3 regions of the Serratia sp. HNCC26DJ206 genome follow, and region 3 is predicted to be linked to each of the others. Evidence: predicted binding sites of a transcription regulator. Region 3 holds the regulator's gene; each other region holds the start of a gene.
What was found. Region 3 encodes PhoB, which activates phosphate uptake and scavenging genes when phosphate is short. Its sites were predicted from a motif close to CTGTCATAAAACTGNCNNAT; they were not measured.
Positions count from the first base shown of each region.

Region 1 (5,263 bases), on a different contig from region 3:
TGCCACATGCAGCGCACCTATCAGCGATACCCCGGCTCCACAGCCTTGCTGTAACGGATCGTAGCCCGCTGTGACGGCCCCGATAGCGTACAGATTCGCGATCGCCTGCCCTTGCTTGAGCGCACGTAAACCGGCATCGGTCTGCACGCCAAATTGCAGATAGGGTTGCGGCGCGAACAAATCGCTGCGGCTCCACTCTTCACGCTGGGGCTTGCTGTAAACGTCGAGGCCGAACACTGGTTCACGAATGCCGTCAAACTCCGCCACCAGCCCATTGCTGAAGAAACTGCCGCTGGCCAACACTACCTGCTGCGCACGCAGCGGGATATCGGTGTGGTTGCGGGTATACAGGCCGCTAATACGTTGCCCGTCAAAATCCGCCCGCAGCACGGTATCCCCCGGCATAAATACGCCACCCAGTTGCTGCAAACGCTGGCGCAATGCCTGGTGTAGCCGCATGCCGAGCACCGAAGGGGGCAGCGTCGGCAACAGGAATACCGGTTTGCCGAGCGCCTCGCGCAGCACCGCCAGTGGCCGATCGCTTTCCAGCCCCAAGCAAGCGGGCAGGAAGATGGCTTCCGCCTCACCCGCCTGGCGTTTGATCTCTTCCGTCAACACGGCCAGATTCTCTGGCACATCCAGCACGCGGGCGATATTCACCGCGCGGAATTCACTGGGGTTATTGCGCAGCCGATCCAGCAGCGGTAAATGCAGCGAAGCAACCTCGGCTTTCACACCCTGTTCCTCGGCCAGCGAGCTGGCCACCATCTGCGGTTGAAAATCCAGGAAGCCTTCGATGCCAAGCACCGCGATCTTGCGCCATGGCAAAACGCCGCCAAGCACAGTGATCGGAATCGCCTGCGGGCTGAGCCAGGTGGCGCGGCGCGTACCGAGCGGCGTGACGCGTAAATGGTTACGCTCGCTGCTGCCCTGCATCTGCACGCCACAACGCTCCAACAACTGCACCGCTTCTGTGGCCAATGTGGCGACGCAGGTTGCACCCATCAGGCTATAAGGGTGTTGCGGAGCCTGCTGCGCCAGCGCCGGTAAGGCCGCCAACGGTGATTCCACCGCCGTGCCATCGGGCAGTTGCGCCAGCAGATCGAGCGAGCCGGAAGAAAAATAGAGCGCACTCTGGCCTGAGCTGACCACTGCGCAACGCTTGCCCTGCTCGGCCAAACGGATGGCGCAGCTCAGCCCTGCCAGCCCGCCGCCAATCACTACCACGTCAAATTGCATCATCGGCCTCCTGCTGCTGGTCACCGCGCGCCTCAAGCCCGCACAACCCCTGGTAAACCCAACTGGTGAACTCACTGGCCCGCAACGCATCGCCCCAGGCGATAGGCCGCACGCCTTTCCAGCGCTCATTGAGGAAGTGAGAAAGCTGCGCGATGGATTGCTGCGGCGTGGTGACATTAAAGTGCGTGAGTAACCCAGCAGCACGGCAGGCGCACAGTTCCCCTTGGCAGGTGCCCATGCCAACGCGGGTGCGACGGCGCAGATCGACCAAGTTATTAACGGTGAGGGAGTTCACCGCATAGCGGACTTCACCGGCGGTCACGGCCTCGCATTCGCACACCAGGCTGTTATCCAGCCGATCGCCCGAAGGAATCTGGCTTGCGCGATCGCCGTGGCGATAAACCGCCGAACCCCGGATGCTCGCCGGCAGCGACACCACGCTGCGCACTGTTTCTTCCGCCGACTGACGGGAACCCGGCAACGCCACTTGCGCCGTGGTGCACGGGCTATTAATGCCCAGCTTGGCACACACTTTATCGGTCGCCCATTCTGCCATCAGCCGGTAAGTCATCAGCTTGCCGCCGGTTATGGTGATAAAACCCTCCAGGCCGTCACGTTCCGCGTGATCGAGCAGCACAATGCCGCGGCTGACGTTACGCCCGGAGGGATCGTCATCGCGCGCCACCAGCGGCCGTACGCCAGCATAGGCACGCAGAATGCGGGTTTGCGCCAGTATTGGTGACAATAGCGAGCCTTCGCGGATCAGCACGTCCACTTCCTGCGGGGTAACTACCATGTTGTCGATCTGGTCGTAATCAATGCGGGTAGAGGTGGTGCCGATCAACGAGATAGTATCTCCCGGCACCAGAATGTCGGCGTCTGCCGGTTTGCGGCAGCGGTTAATCACCATGTTATTAATGCGATGGCCGAGGATTAACAGCGCCCCTTTGGCCGGGAACATACGCACCCGCAGATCGGCATATTCTGCTATCTGTTGGCCCCAAATGCCGGCGGCATTCACCACCACCTGCGCATGAATGTCGTATTGACGCGCATTTTTATGGTCGAAAACGCGCACGCCGGTCACACGATCGCTCGTGCGCAGTAAACCTATTACCTGATGATAGGTGAGCACCTGCGCACCATGTTCACGCGCATCCAGCATATTGGCGGCGGTCAGCCGGAAAGGATCGACGGTACCATCCGGCACCCGCACGGCGCCGATCAACGCCGGGTTAGCCGCAGGCTCCAGACGCAGCGCCTGCTGGGGTTCGATCGCTTCGGCATTAATCCCGGCATTCAGGCAGGCGGTAATAAACTGCTGTTGATACGTCAGCGAATCCTGCGGCAGGGTAATAAACAGGCCATCGCTAGGTTCGATGCAATGGTGGGCAATGCGTTTCAGTATGCGGTTTTCTTCAATGCACTCGCGGGCCGATTCACCGTCGGTCACCGCATAGCGCGCTCCGCTGTGCAACAGCCCATGGTTACGGCCGGTCGCCCCGGTGGCGATGTCATGCCGCTCCAGCAAAACGCAGCGCAGCCCGCGCCGCGCACAGTCACGGGCAATACCTGCACCGGTCGCCCCGCCGCCAATAATGATCACATCCGTTTCGGTCACTGGTGAGTCGTTATTCATTACGCCCCCTGGGCCTATGGTTATCATCCTATTGGTACACATTTATTAAGGATTTTGTTTGATAAGGAACAATAACGAACAAAAAACGAAAGTAAAATGACCTTAAAAAATCACAAATGTGATCAAAATCACAAGTTTTTGCTGTTTACTCATTTCAAAATGTTAACCAATCGCGCAGAATCCGCCGATGTTTCATAAAAGTGTAACAATTGCGCCATCCATCACAATGGGACTTGCGGGTTTTGACTAGGATGGCGCTCGTTATGGAACAATTTGACAACACTTAACTCTGGTATCCGCTCGATCATCTTCAGGACATCCGTTTCCTGCTGATGTAATAACTGATAAAGCCATCGGAGGCGCTCATGTTGAGTATTTTTAAGCCAGCCGCACACATTTCCCGTGTGCCAGTCGATAAGGTAGATCCGCTCTACCGTAAGCTGCGCTGGCAAATTTTTATGGGGATTTTCTTCGGTTACGCCGCCTACTATCTGGTGCGTAAAAACTTCACCCTGGCAATGCCGTATCTGATCGAGCAAGGTTTCAGCCGTGGGGACCTGGGCTTTGCGCTATCAGGGATCTCCATCGCTTATGGCTTCTCCAAGTTCATCATGGGGTCGGTTTCCGACCGTTCTAACCCACGCGTATTCCTGCCCGCAGGCCTGATCCTGTCAGCCGCAGTCATGCTGTTTATGGGCTTTGTGCCTTGGGCCACCTCCAGCATTGCGGTGATGTTTGTGCTGCTGTTCCTGTGTGGCTGGTTCCAGGGCATGGGTTGGCCACCGTGTGGCCGCACTATGGTGCACTGGTGGTCGCAGAAAGAGCGCGGCAGTATCGTTTCGGTGTGGAACTGTGCCCATAACGTGGGTGGTGGCCTGCCGCCGCTGCTGTTCCTGCTGGGGATGGCGTGGTTCAACGACTGGAAAGCGGCGCTGTATATGCCAGCCTTCGGTGCGATCCTGGTGGCGATGATCGCCTTTGCTCTGATGCGTGATACCCCGCAATCCTGCGGTTTACCGCCGATCGAAGAGTACAAAAACGACTACCCGGATGACTACAGCGATAAAGCAGAAGAAGAACTGACTGCCAAGCAGATCTTCATGCAGTACGTCCTGCCGAACAAGCTGTTGTGGTATATCGCCATCGCCAACGTTTTTGTCTACCTGTTGCGTTACGGCATCCTCGACTGGTCGCCGACCTACCTGAAAGAAGTCAAACACTTCGCGCTGGATAAATCATCCTGGGCCTATTTCCTGTACGAATACGCCGGTATTCCAGGCACGCTGCTGTGCGGTTGGATGTCGGATAAGGTATTCAAAGGTAACCGTGGTGCCACCGGGGTGTTCTTCATGGTACTGGTCACCATCGCCACCATCATTTACTGGCTGAACCCGGTGGGTAATCCAGGCATCGATATGGCCTGTATGATCACCATCGGCTTCCTGATTTACGGCCCGGTCATGCTGATCGGCCTGCATGCGCTGGAGTTGGCACCGAAAAAAGCAGCGGGTACCGCGGCGGGCTTTACCGGTCTGTTCGGCTATCTGGGTGGCTCCGTTGCCGCCAGCGCCATCGTCGGTTACACCGTAGACTATTTCGGTTGGGACGGCGGCTTTATGGTGATGATCGGCGGCAGCATCGGCGCAGTCATCCTGCTGTTGTTAACCATGATCAGCGAGAAGAAGCATCACGCTGATATCGCAGCAAAACGCGGTTAACTGTCACAATACTTTTGCATAATTTAAAGGTCGCTCTCTGCGGCCTTTTTACTTACCTCTGCCTATAAAATGGAGATTATAGAATGCGAATGAGAACTCAAACCAAAGCCCTGCTAATAGGGATCATTCTCGCCACTTCAATGCTCAGCGTTGCGCAGGCTGCGGATAAGCTGGTCATCGCCCACCGTGGTGCCAGCGGTTACCTGCCTGAGCACACGCTGCCTGCCAAGGCGATGGCCTACGCCCAAGGCGCGGACTATCTGGAGCAGGACGTGGTCATGACCAAGGACGACAAACTGATCGTCCTGCACGATCACTTCCTTGACCGCGTGACCGATGTGGCGCAGAAGTTCCCAGACCGCAAGCGTAAAGATGGCCGCTATTACGCCATCGACTTCACCCTGGCCGAGATCCAGTCGCTGAAGTTCACCGAGGAGTTTTTGGTGAAAGACGGCGTGCAGCAGCAGAAATTCCCTAACCGCTTCCCAATGTGGAAATCGGATTTCCGCATCCACACGCTGCAAGATGAGATTGAGATGATTCAGGGGATGAATCACTCAACCGGCAAGGATATTGGCATCTACGTGGAAACCAAGGCGCCTTGGTTCCACAAAATCGAAGGCAAAGATATCTCCAAAGCCGTGCTGGAAGTGCTGAAATCCTACGG
Region 1 covers NZ_JBXUGP010000008.1:60,256-65,518, forward strand. Annotated here, with positions in the region: gene glpB (glycerol-3-phosphate dehydrogenase subunit GlpB) at 1-1,239, opposite strand, end outside; gene glpA (anaerobic glycerol-3-phosphate dehydrogenase subunit A) at 1,229-2,878, opposite strand; gene glpT (glycerol-3-phosphate transporter) at 3,244-4,596, shown strand; gene glpQ (glycerophosphodiester phosphodiesterase) at 4,686-5,263, shown strand, end outside.
Region 1: a site for PhoB is predicted at 3,068-3,087, ahead of glpT (glycerol-3-phosphate transporter). Genes of this name have one in related genera too.

Region 2 (5,263 bases), on a different contig from region 3:
CGCCGCTTTTCTGGCCTTATCGCCTTCGAGGCATCGCCAAAAGCCCTGCATTCTATCGCCAGAGGAAACAAAATGTTAACCATCTTTTTGCAAGGCTTTGCCTTGAGCGCCGCAATGATCCTGCCGCTGGGGCCGCAAAACGTATTTGTGATGAACCAGGGGATCCGCCGCCAATATCATCTGATGATCGCTTCGCTGTGTGCGTTGAGCGATATCGCCCTGATCTGCGCCGGTATTTTCGGCGGCAGCGCCTTGCTGAGCCGTTCGCCGCTGTTGTTACTGTTGGTCACTTGGGGCGGGGTGGCGTTTCTGCTGTGGTACGGCTGGGGCGCTTTCCGCACCGCGTTCAGCCAGCACTTGGCATTGGCCACCGCCGAAGAGATGAAGCAAAGCCGCTGGCGCATTGTGGTCACCATGTTGGCGGTCACCTGGCTGAACCCGCATGTGTATCTCGATACCTTTGTGGTGCTCGGCAGCCTTGGCAGCCAATTAGCACCAGAGATCCGCTCCTGGTTTGCCTTAGGTGCGGCCAGCGCGTCGATCGCCTGGTTCTTCGCCCTGGCTTTGCTGGCTTCCTGGCTGGCTCCGTGGCTGCAAACTCAGACCGCACAACGGATTATCAACGTTCTGGTTGGGCTGGTGATGTGGGCCATTGCGCTACAATTAGCCTGGAATGGCGCAAATCTATAGAATTTGTCACTAATCCGAATTTAAATCTCCGCCGGATATGTTAGGTTTTAGGCTCAGTAATGAGTCATTTTAAGGAGACACCGTGAAGCTGAAAGCATTGGCCATGGCCGCAATGATTGGATTTGGGGCGTTACCTTTAGCATTGCAGGCGGCGGAATTACCCGAAGGGCCGCACGTAGTTACTTCCGGTAGCGCCAGCGTGGACGCTACCCCGGATATCGCCACGTTGGCGATCGAAGTCAGCGTTACCTCCAAAGATGCCGCCCAGGCGAAAACGCAGGTCGACGAGCGCGTGGCGCAATATTTCGATTTCCTGCAAAAAAACGGTATTGAAAAGAAAGACATCAACGCAGCCAATCTGCGCACGCAGCCGGAATATGATTACCTGAAAACCGGCGAGTCGGTGCTGAAAGGCTATCGTGCGGTGCGTCAGGTGCAGGTGACATTGCGCCAGTTGGATAAGCTGAACGCACTGCTGGACGGGGCGCTGAAGTCTGGCCTCAATGAGATCCGCTCGGTTGAGCTGGGTGTGGCCAACCCGGACGTTTATCGCGAACAGGCGCGCCAGAAAGCGATTGAAGACGCCACCCAGCAGGCGGCTTCACTGGCGAAGGGCTTTAAGGTTACCCTGGGGCCGGTTTACAGCATCCGCTATCACGTCGCCAACGCTCAACCGATGCCGGTAGCGCGCATGTTTAAAGCGGCTGCTGCACCGGAAAACGATGCGGCGCAAACCTACGAGCAGCAGAGCATTCGCTTTGACGATCAGGTGGATGTGGTGTTTGAGTTGCAGCGCAACGCAGCACAGTAATTGCTAGCAGGGCGCAATCATTGCGCCCTGCTATTCTAATCCTGCCTTAACACCTGATGCCCATGAGCCAACAGTGCGTCGGTGACCTTGCGCATCATGCGGCTTTCCGGCGCAAAACGGTGCCAGAACAGCATGCGGCGCTGGAACAGGCCCGGTGTCAGGTCGATCAACTCCCCTGAAGCCAGCTCTCTCTCTATTTGCAGATGCGGGATCATACAGCAGGTGGTCCCTTGCCTTGCCAACTGCACAAAGGCCTCCGAAGAGTTAACGATATGGCACGGCACGCTGCCCGGTGAAAGATCGAAGTTCTGCTGCAAAAATGCCTGATGCATATCGTCGAGGTGGTCAAAGGCTACCGCAGGGGCTTTCAGCAGGGCGGAGCGGGTCACGCCGTTGGGGAAATAGCGCTCGGCAAATCCTTTGGACGCGACAAACAGATAATCCAGTGCGCCCAATTGATCCACCAGGCAGCTCGGCAGCGGCTGCGGTTGGATACTCACTGCGCCCACCACTTCACCCCGGCGCAGGCGCTCTTGGGTGCGGGTTTCGTCTTCGACCTGCAAATTCAGGCGGATCGGCGAGTCTGTCAGGACGGATTGCAGCGCCGGTAACAGCCAGGTGGCCAGGCTGTCGGCGTTGACCGCCAGCGACAGCAGCAACGGGGTATCGACGCCGTTATCATTCCCCAGCCACTCTTCTTCCAACAGTTCAACCTGATGCAGCAACGCCAGCAGTTTCTGCCCCTGCTCTGTCGGGCGCGGCGGTACGGTGCGCACCAACAGCGGTTGGCCGAACAGGTTTTCCAACTGTTTGATGCGCTGGGATACGGCCGATTGGGTGATACAGAGTTTTTGTGCCGCGCGCTCAAAGCCACGCTCACGGATCACCGCGTCCAGCGCTTGCAGCGTTCGATAGTCTGGGCGTTTCATCGGAGATATATCCCTATAAAAAGAAATTGATACCGGCACTATGCCACATTTTTACGCTTTTTCGGGTGAAATAAGTGTGATCCCGTCTGAGTGCAAAACGGCGATTTACCCTATAATACGCACACGTTTTCGCACATAGGCAGTAAACACATCATGACTCAGGATGAACTGAAAAAAGCGGTAGGTTGGGCGGCGCTGGAATATGTGAAACCAGGCACCATTGTGGGGGTCGGCACCGGTTCTACGGCGGCTCATTTTATCGATGCGCTCGGCTCGATCAAAGATCAGATCGAAGGTGCGGTGTCCAGCTCCGACGCCTCTACCGCCAAACTGAAAAGCCTGGGGATCCACGTTTTTGACAGCAACGAAGTGGATTCGCTGGATATCTATGTTGACGGCGCGGATGAGATCAACGGCCATATGCAGATGATCAAAGGCGGTGGCGCAGCCCTGACCCGCGAAAAAATCATTGCCGCGATCGCCCGTAAGTTTATCTGCATTGTCGATTCAACCAAGCAGGTTGATGTGTTGGGCAAATTCCCGCTGCCGGTGGAAGTGATCCCGATGGCGCGCTCTTATGTGGCGCGTGAACTGGTGAAACTGGGCGGCCTGCCGGAATATCGCCAGAACGTGCTGACCGATAATGGCAACGTGATCCTGGACGTACATAACCTGAACATTCTCGATGCGGTTGAGCTGGAAAATAAGATCAACGGTATTGCGGGTGTGGTGACCGTCGGCCTGTTTGCCAACCGTGGTGCGGATGTTGCGCTGGTGGGCACGCCGGATGGCGTTAAAAAAGTGGTGAGATAACCACGCTTGCAGGGGCGCAGCCAATCGCGCCCTGATGATTTGCCGCTTGCCTGTTTCTTGAGATTTTCGGCTAAAAAATATCTTATCTTAAAACCGCCAAATTTAGTGATATATGTCACGTTATGACAATAACCTCCGCTAAGCTCCTAGCAAATTCTTTCACTATGGCATCTTCCACCAAAAACCACTGGCATCAATGAGCCTTGTGCTGATCGGCGAGCAATCGTTTGTATTGCTGGGCGCGTTATTTTTGTTATGTTGGGGGGATGTGCTGTTTTATATACCCAAAGTACTTGGAGTTGCGGCTTCAAGTAAGAAGGGGATGACAGTCGTTTCTGAAGTCTGAATATAGGGTCGGGTAAATGGCAAAAGTATCATTAGGAAAAGACAAGATTAAATTCTTGTTGGTGGAAGGGGTTCATCAAAGCACGGTAGATAGCCTGCGTGCGGCCGGATATACCAACATTGAATACCATAAAGGTGCGTTAGACACCGAAGCGCTTAAGGCATCGATCCGCGATGCGCATTTCGTTGGTATTCGTTCGCGTACCAATCTGACCGAAGAGGTTTTTGCTGCCGCAGAGAAACTGGTGGCAGTGGGTTGTTTCTGTATCGGCACCAACCAGGTTGATTTGAAAGCGGCGACCAAACGCGGTATTCCAGTGTTTAACGCGCCATTCTCCAATACCCGATCCGTGGCTGAAATGGTGCTGGGCGAACTGCTGCTGATGCTGCGCGGTATCCCAACGGCTAACGCCAAGGCGCACCGTGGCCAGTGGCAAAAACTGGCCGTGGGTTCGTATGAAGCGCGTGGCAAGAAACTGGGGATTATCGGCTACGGCCATATCGGTACTCAGCTCGGTATTCTGGCAGAAGGCCTGGGTATGAAGGTGTTCTTCTACGATATCGAAAACAAGCTGCCGCTGGGTAACGCTCAGCAGGTGCGCCACTTATCCGATCTGCTCAATATGAGTGATGTGGTCACGCTGCACGTGCCGGAAACGCTGTCGACCAAGAATATGATTGGCACCGAAGAGCTGGCACTGATGAAGCCGGGGGCGATCCTGATCAACGCCTCACGCGGCACGGTGGTGGATATTCCTGCGCTGTGTAATGCGTTGGCGAGTCATCATCTTTCAGGGGCGGCGATTGACGTCTTCCCAGAAGAGCCTGCGACCAACAGCGATCCGTTCAATTCGCCGCTGTGTGAGTTTGACAACGTGCTGCTGACGCCGCATATCGGTGGTTCGACCGAAGAAGCGCAGGAGAACATCGGTGACGAAGTGGCCGGGAAACTGGCGAAATACTCCGACAACGGTTCTACACTGTCTGCGGTTAACTTCCCGGAAGTTTCGCTGCCGATGCATGGCCCGAACTCCAGCCGCCTGCTGCATATCCATGAAAACCGCCCAGGCGTTCTGACGCAGATTAACCAGATTTTCGCAGAAGAAGGCGTGAACATCGCCGCTCAGTATCTGCAAACCGGTGCGGAAATCGGCTATGTGGTGATCGATATCGAAGCAGAAACCGAGCGCGCTGATGCGGCGTTGCAACGTATGAAAGCGATTGAAGGCACTATCCGCGCACGCCTGTTGTTCTGATAAAGGCTGTGCGAGATCTTAAAGGCCGGAGCAATCCGGCCTTTTGCTATTTTGCCGTTTGCCATGCCCAGATTTGCGAAGGCGTGACGATCTCCGGCAGCGGGATATCCCAGTGTTCTACTGGCAGTTGCTCTACCTGCTGGCAATCATGCGCCAATCCCATTGGGTACGGGCCGTCATGCTGCCAGTTCTGCAAGGTGCGATCGTAAAATCCGCCGCCCATTCCCAACCGTTGGCCTACAGCGTCGAACGCCACCAGCGGCGTCAGAACCACATCCAGCTGCAACACCGGTAACACGTGGCGCACATCCAGCGCGGGCTCCAGAATATTGAAGCGGTTGCGCACCAGCGGCGTATTTGGGGTATAACGCAGAAACAGCAGATTGCCGGGGCTGAACGGGTGCAATACCGGCAGGTAA
Region 2 covers NZ_JBXUGP010000003.1:34,619-39,881, reverse strand. Annotated here, with positions in the region: gene argO (arginine exporter ArgO) at 73-690, shown strand; gene AC2A1E_RS02840 (oxidative stress defense protein) at 773-1,501, shown strand; gene AC2A1E_RS02835 (LysR family transcriptional regulator ArgP) at 1,537-2,430, opposite strand; gene rpiA (ribose-5-phosphate isomerase RpiA) at 2,584-3,243, shown strand; gene serA (phosphoglycerate dehydrogenase) at 3,606-4,844, shown strand; gene AC2A1E_RS02820 (5-formyltetrahydrofolate cyclo-ligase) at 4,891-5,263, opposite strand, start outside.
Region 2: a site for PhoB is predicted at 3,326-3,345, ahead of serA (phosphoglycerate dehydrogenase). Genes of this name have one in related genera too.

Region 3 (5,263 bases):
GCTGGTTTGCCAGTTGTTCCAGCGTGCGGCGTTGTTGCTCATACTGTTTTTGGTTGTCGGTAAGCTCTTTATGCGTATCAGTCAGGGTGTTTTGTAACTGGCTAATCTGCTGGTCGAGCGGCACCACTTTATCGATCAGGTTCTGCTGCCGTTGCTGGTGTTCAACCTGCGCCTGTTTGGCGGTTTGCGCCTGCTCGAACTGCTGCTGCAACGGAATAATTTGCGCTAATTGCTGTTGTTGCTGTTGCACTAACAGCGCGATCTGCTGTTGCAGGGCTAGGCTGTCTTGCTGGCAACGGTTGCGCTCATCCAGCCGCGGGCGCAGCTTTTCTGCCGGTTCGCTGCGTGCCAACTGCTGCAAGCGGGGTTCCGCCTGCTGAGTGTCCTGCTGCACGGCGCTGAGCTGTTGTTGATATTCCTGCAACTGCCGTTGGGTGCTGTGCCACTGTTGCAGCCAGTTCAACTGATGCTGGCGTTGCTGCGCCTGCTGGCTGAGCTGCTGTTCTTCAGCGCTGAGGGCGCTGAGTTGGTTTTCCAGAGTTTGGCGCTGTTCGTCATTCAATAGTTCAATACCGCTGGCGCGATGATGCAGGGCCTCCAGATCGGTTTTCGCCTGCTTGTGCTGCTCAAATACCCGCTCGGACAACCGGCCATAAATCTCGGTGCCGGTCAGTTCCTCAAGCAGTTCGGCACGATCGTTGGCGTCGGCATTGAGAAACGCGGCAAACTGCCCCTGCGACAGCATCATCGATTTAGTGAAACGGCCGAAATCCAGCCCGGTAATCGAGGCGATCAGATCCAGCTTATCCCGCACTTTATCCGCCAGGATCTTGCCGCTTTCCCGTAGCGCCAGCTCCACTTTGGGGGCTTGTAAGTTACCGGTGGGGTCGTTTTTGGCGCGGCGCTGGCTCCAGAAGGCGCGATAGCCGATGCCTTTCACCTCAAACTCCACTTCCGCCAGTGATTCAGCGGTATGGCGCGTCATCAGTTCGTTTTGGCTTGGCGTCACGTTCAGGCGCGGCGTTTGGTGATATAGCGCCAGGCAAATTGCATCCAGCAGCGTGGTTTTGCCCGCGCCGGTCGGGCCGGTAATGGCAAACAGCCCGTTGCTGGCGAAGGGTTCGGCGGTGAAGTCGATTTTCCACTCGCCCTGCAACGAGTTCAGGTTTTTCAGGCGCAGGCTCAGGATCTTCATGCGGAGGGCTCCTCATCCTGGTGTAAACTTTCGACCACCTGCTGGAACATCTGGCGCATCCTTTGCTGGCGCGGTTCTGCCATGTCGCTCTCCAGCGCCAGCCGCCGTTCGAATACGTCGCCAACGCTCAGTTCATTCAGGGTTTCTTTATCCTGCTGGGCGATCACCAGGCGGCGTTGCTCTTTACTGCGCCGCAGTAGTAATACCTCGACCGGCAGATCATCGGCCAGTTGCTGGATACGGCGTTGAATATCGCTGAGGTAATCCTGCGTGGCGACTTCGATATCCAGCCAAACCGGCAATTCCCCCTGATGATCGGCAAATTGCCGCAGTTGCTGTTCGATCTGCTGTAGATCGCCTTTGATCAACTGCATCGGCTGGAAGGTGGGGACTTCCAGCGCAGTCACCTGTTGCAGAGCACCGTCGGCGAAATCGACCATCAATACGCTTTTGGCTTTGCCCAGTTCGTCAAAGCTGAGCGGAATCGGCGAGCCGCTATAGCGTATATGTTCGGATTTAGCCACGTTCTGGGCGCGGTGAATATGGCCGAGAGCAATGTAGTCGGCCGGGGGGAAGGCCTGCGCCGGGAAGGCATCCAGCGTGCCGATGTAGATATCGCGCACCGAATCGGAGGTGGTCACCCCCACGGTAGTCAAGTGGCCGGTGGCGACGATCGGCAGTTTCAAGCCCAGCGCATCGCGGCGCGCGCAGGCCGCCTGATACAGATTATGATAATGCTCGGCAATGGCTTCCTGTAAGGCCTGCTGTTTTTGCGTGCCAGATTCCCCGGCGCGGCTGGTGAGCAGATCGCGTGGGCGCAGGAACGGGATGGCGCACAGCACCGCACCCGGTTGGCCGTCGCGCTGCTTCAGCACCAGGATCTGCGATTCGATCGCCGTTTGCGCATTGGCAATTACGGTAGTATTCAGGCAGGAAAGCAGTTCACGTGATTCATTCAGCGTGGCCACGGAATCATGATTGCCACCCAAGATCACCAACTGGCAGCCGGTATGCTGCAATTCCACCACAAAGCGGTTATACAGTTCGCGGGCATAGCTTGGCGGGGAGCCGGTATCGAACAGATCCCCGGCGACGATCAGCGCATCCACCTGCTGCTGTTCCACCTGTTCGATCAGCCAGCGCAAGAAGGCCTGGTGCTCGGCGGCGCGGCTTTTGGTGAAAAAGTATTGGCCTAGATGCCAGTCAGAAGTATGAATCAGGCGCATGATACTCCCTGCATAAAATATAATTGCGGTGATTATAAGGGGCTGAGTGCCCTGTCGTGACGTAAGCATTATGACATCTAAATGATTTTTCTTTGATCGTTAGAATAATCACTATGCTTAGAGCCGCAAAGGCAGAGGCGATTTTCATAAAAGTGTCACAAAACTGACGCATAATGGCGCCGCAAAATAGCCTAATAACACATTGGCAGGGTTGACGATGGCAAGACGCATACTGGTGGTGGAAGACGAAGCGCCGATCCGTGAGATGGTGTGCTTTGTGTTGGAACAGAATGGTTACCAACCGTTGGAAGCCGAGGATTACGACAGTGCCATTGCGCGCCTGTCCGAGCCGTTCCCTGATTTGGTGTTGCTCGATTGGATGCTGCCCGGCGGTTCTGGCATCCAGTTTATCAAGCACATGAAACGCGAAGCGCTGACCCGCGATATCCCGGTGATGATGCTGACCGCACGCGGTGAAGAAGAAGATCGGGTACGCGGCCTGGAAGTGGGGGCGGATGATTACATCACCAAACCCTTCTCGCCAAAAGAGCTGGTGGCACGCATCAAAGCGGTGATGCGCCGTATTTCACCGATGGCGGTGGAAGAAGTGATTGAAATGCAAGGGCTGAGCCTGGATCCTTCCTCACACCGGGTAATGGCAAATGAGCAGGCGCTCGATATGGGGCCGACCGAATTCAAGCTGTTACACTTCTTTATGACTCATCCTGAACGGGTTTACAGCCGCGAACAGTTGCTTAATCACGTCTGGGGCACTAACGTTTATGTAGAAGACCGTACCGTTGATGTGCATATTCGCCGGCTGCGTAAGGCGCTGGAGACCAGTGGTCATGACAAGATGGTTCAAACCGTTCGGGGCACCGGCTACCGGTTCTCAACGCGCTATTAATCGCGCAATGTTGGAGCAGATGCCGTGTTAGAACGCCTATCGTGGAAGAGGCTGGCGATTGAGCTGGCCCTTTTTTGTTTGCCTGCTTTACTGCTGGGGCTGATTTTTGGCTATTTGCCCTGGTTCCTGCTGGCTGCGGTGCTGATTGCACTGGCGTGGAATTTCTATAACCAACTCAAACTCTCTCACTGGCTGTGGGTCGATCGCAGCATGACGCCGCCGCCGGGCCGCTGGAGCTGGGAGCCGCTGTTTTACGGCTTGTATCAGATGCAGCAGCGTAACCGCCGCCGCCGCCGTGAGCTGGCGCTGTTGATCAAACGCTTTCGCAGCGGGGCGGAATCTTTGCCCGATGCGGTAGTGATGACCACCGTTGAAGGCAATATTTTCTGGTGTAACGGCTTGGCACAGCACCTGCTGGGCTTCCGCTGGCCGGAGGACAACGGCCAACATATCCTCAACCTGCTGCGCTATCCGGAATTCAGCCAATATCTGCAACAGCAGGAATTCTCCAAGCCGCTGACGCTGCAACTGAATAATGAGCACTTTGTCGAATTCCGCGTGATGCCCTATTCCGAAGGGCAACTGCTGATGGTGGCGCGTGATGTCACCCAGATGCGCCAGTTGGAAGGTGCGCGTCGTAACTTCTTCGCCAACGTCAGCCATGAGCTGCGTACCCCGCTGACGGTGTTGCAAGGCTACCTGGAGATGATGAGCGATCAGGAACTTGACGGTTCGCTGCGCGGCAAAGCGCTGAGCACCATGCAGGAGCAGACCAAACGTATGGACGGATTGGTGAAGCAACTGCTGACGCTGTCGCGCATTGAGGCGGCACCCAACATCGATATGAATGAAAAGGTCGATATCCCGCTGATGCTGCGGGTTTTGCAGCGTGAGGCGCAGTCGCTTAGCAATGGCAATCATGCGATCAGCTTCCGGGTAAACGAAAACCTCAGGGTATTTGGTAACGAGGATCAGCTGCGCAGTGCGGTATCCAACCTGGTTTACAACGCCGTTAACCATACGCCGCCGGGCACCAATCTTGAAGTGAGCTGGCAGCAAACGCCGCAGGGTGCGCAGTTCCAGGTAAGCGATAGCGGGCCGGGCATTGCTCCCGAACATATTCCACGGCTGACCGAACGTTTCTACCGCGTGGATAAGGCGCGTTCACGCCAGACCGGCGGCAGCGGGCTGGGGCTGGCGATCGTCAAACATGCGCTCAGCCACCATGATTCACGGCTGGAAATATTGAGCGAGCCCGGTATCGGCACGCGTTTCATCTTTACCCTGCCTAATCGGTTGATTGTGCCCGCCGCTTTGTCAGAGAATGCGGTGAAAAATTAACGCGTGGACTTGGTAATGGCTCGATTCACCCAAGGATTGCTGTTTTGCCTGATGCTGTTGCTCAGCCCTGGTGCGCTGGCGCAGCCGGACGGGATGCTTTCCGGCAATCTCTCCAGCGCCGGTTCCGACACGCTGGCCAATCTGATGGCGCTGTGGGGGCAGGATTTCAGCCAGCACTATCCTAACGTTAACCTGCAAATTCAGGCCGCCGGATCCTCAACGGCCCCTACCGCATTGGCGGCGGGCGCGGCGCAACTGGGGCCGATGAGCCGGCCGATGAAAGCGGCGGAAGTGGCGGCGTTTGAGCAGCGCTATGGCTATCCGCCGCTGGCGGTGCCGGTGGCCGTTGATGCGCTGGTGCTGTTGGTGCATCAGGATAATCCGTTGCGTGGGCTGAACTTGCAGCAGCTCGATCAGATCTTCTCTTCCACCCGCCGCTGTGGCGAAAACACCGCGATTCAGCGCTGGGGCGAACTGGGGCTTCAGGGCAGTTGGGCACAGCGCACGTTGCAACGTTTTGGCCGCAATTCCGCTTCTGGCACTTACGGTTATTTCAAGCTGCGTGCATTATGTGGCGGTGATTTTATGGCGCGG
Region 3 covers NZ_JBXUGP010000025.1:64,436-69,698, forward strand. Annotated here, with positions in the region: gene sbcC (exonuclease subunit SbcC) at 1-1,195, opposite strand, end outside; gene sbcD (exonuclease subunit SbcD) at 1,192-2,421, opposite strand; gene phoB (phosphate response regulator transcription factor PhoB) at 2,639-3,328, shown strand; gene phoR (phosphate regulon sensor histidine kinase PhoR) at 3,353-4,669, shown strand; gene AC2A1E_RS17200 (PstS family phosphate ABC transporter substrate-binding protein) at 4,685-5,263, shown strand, end outside.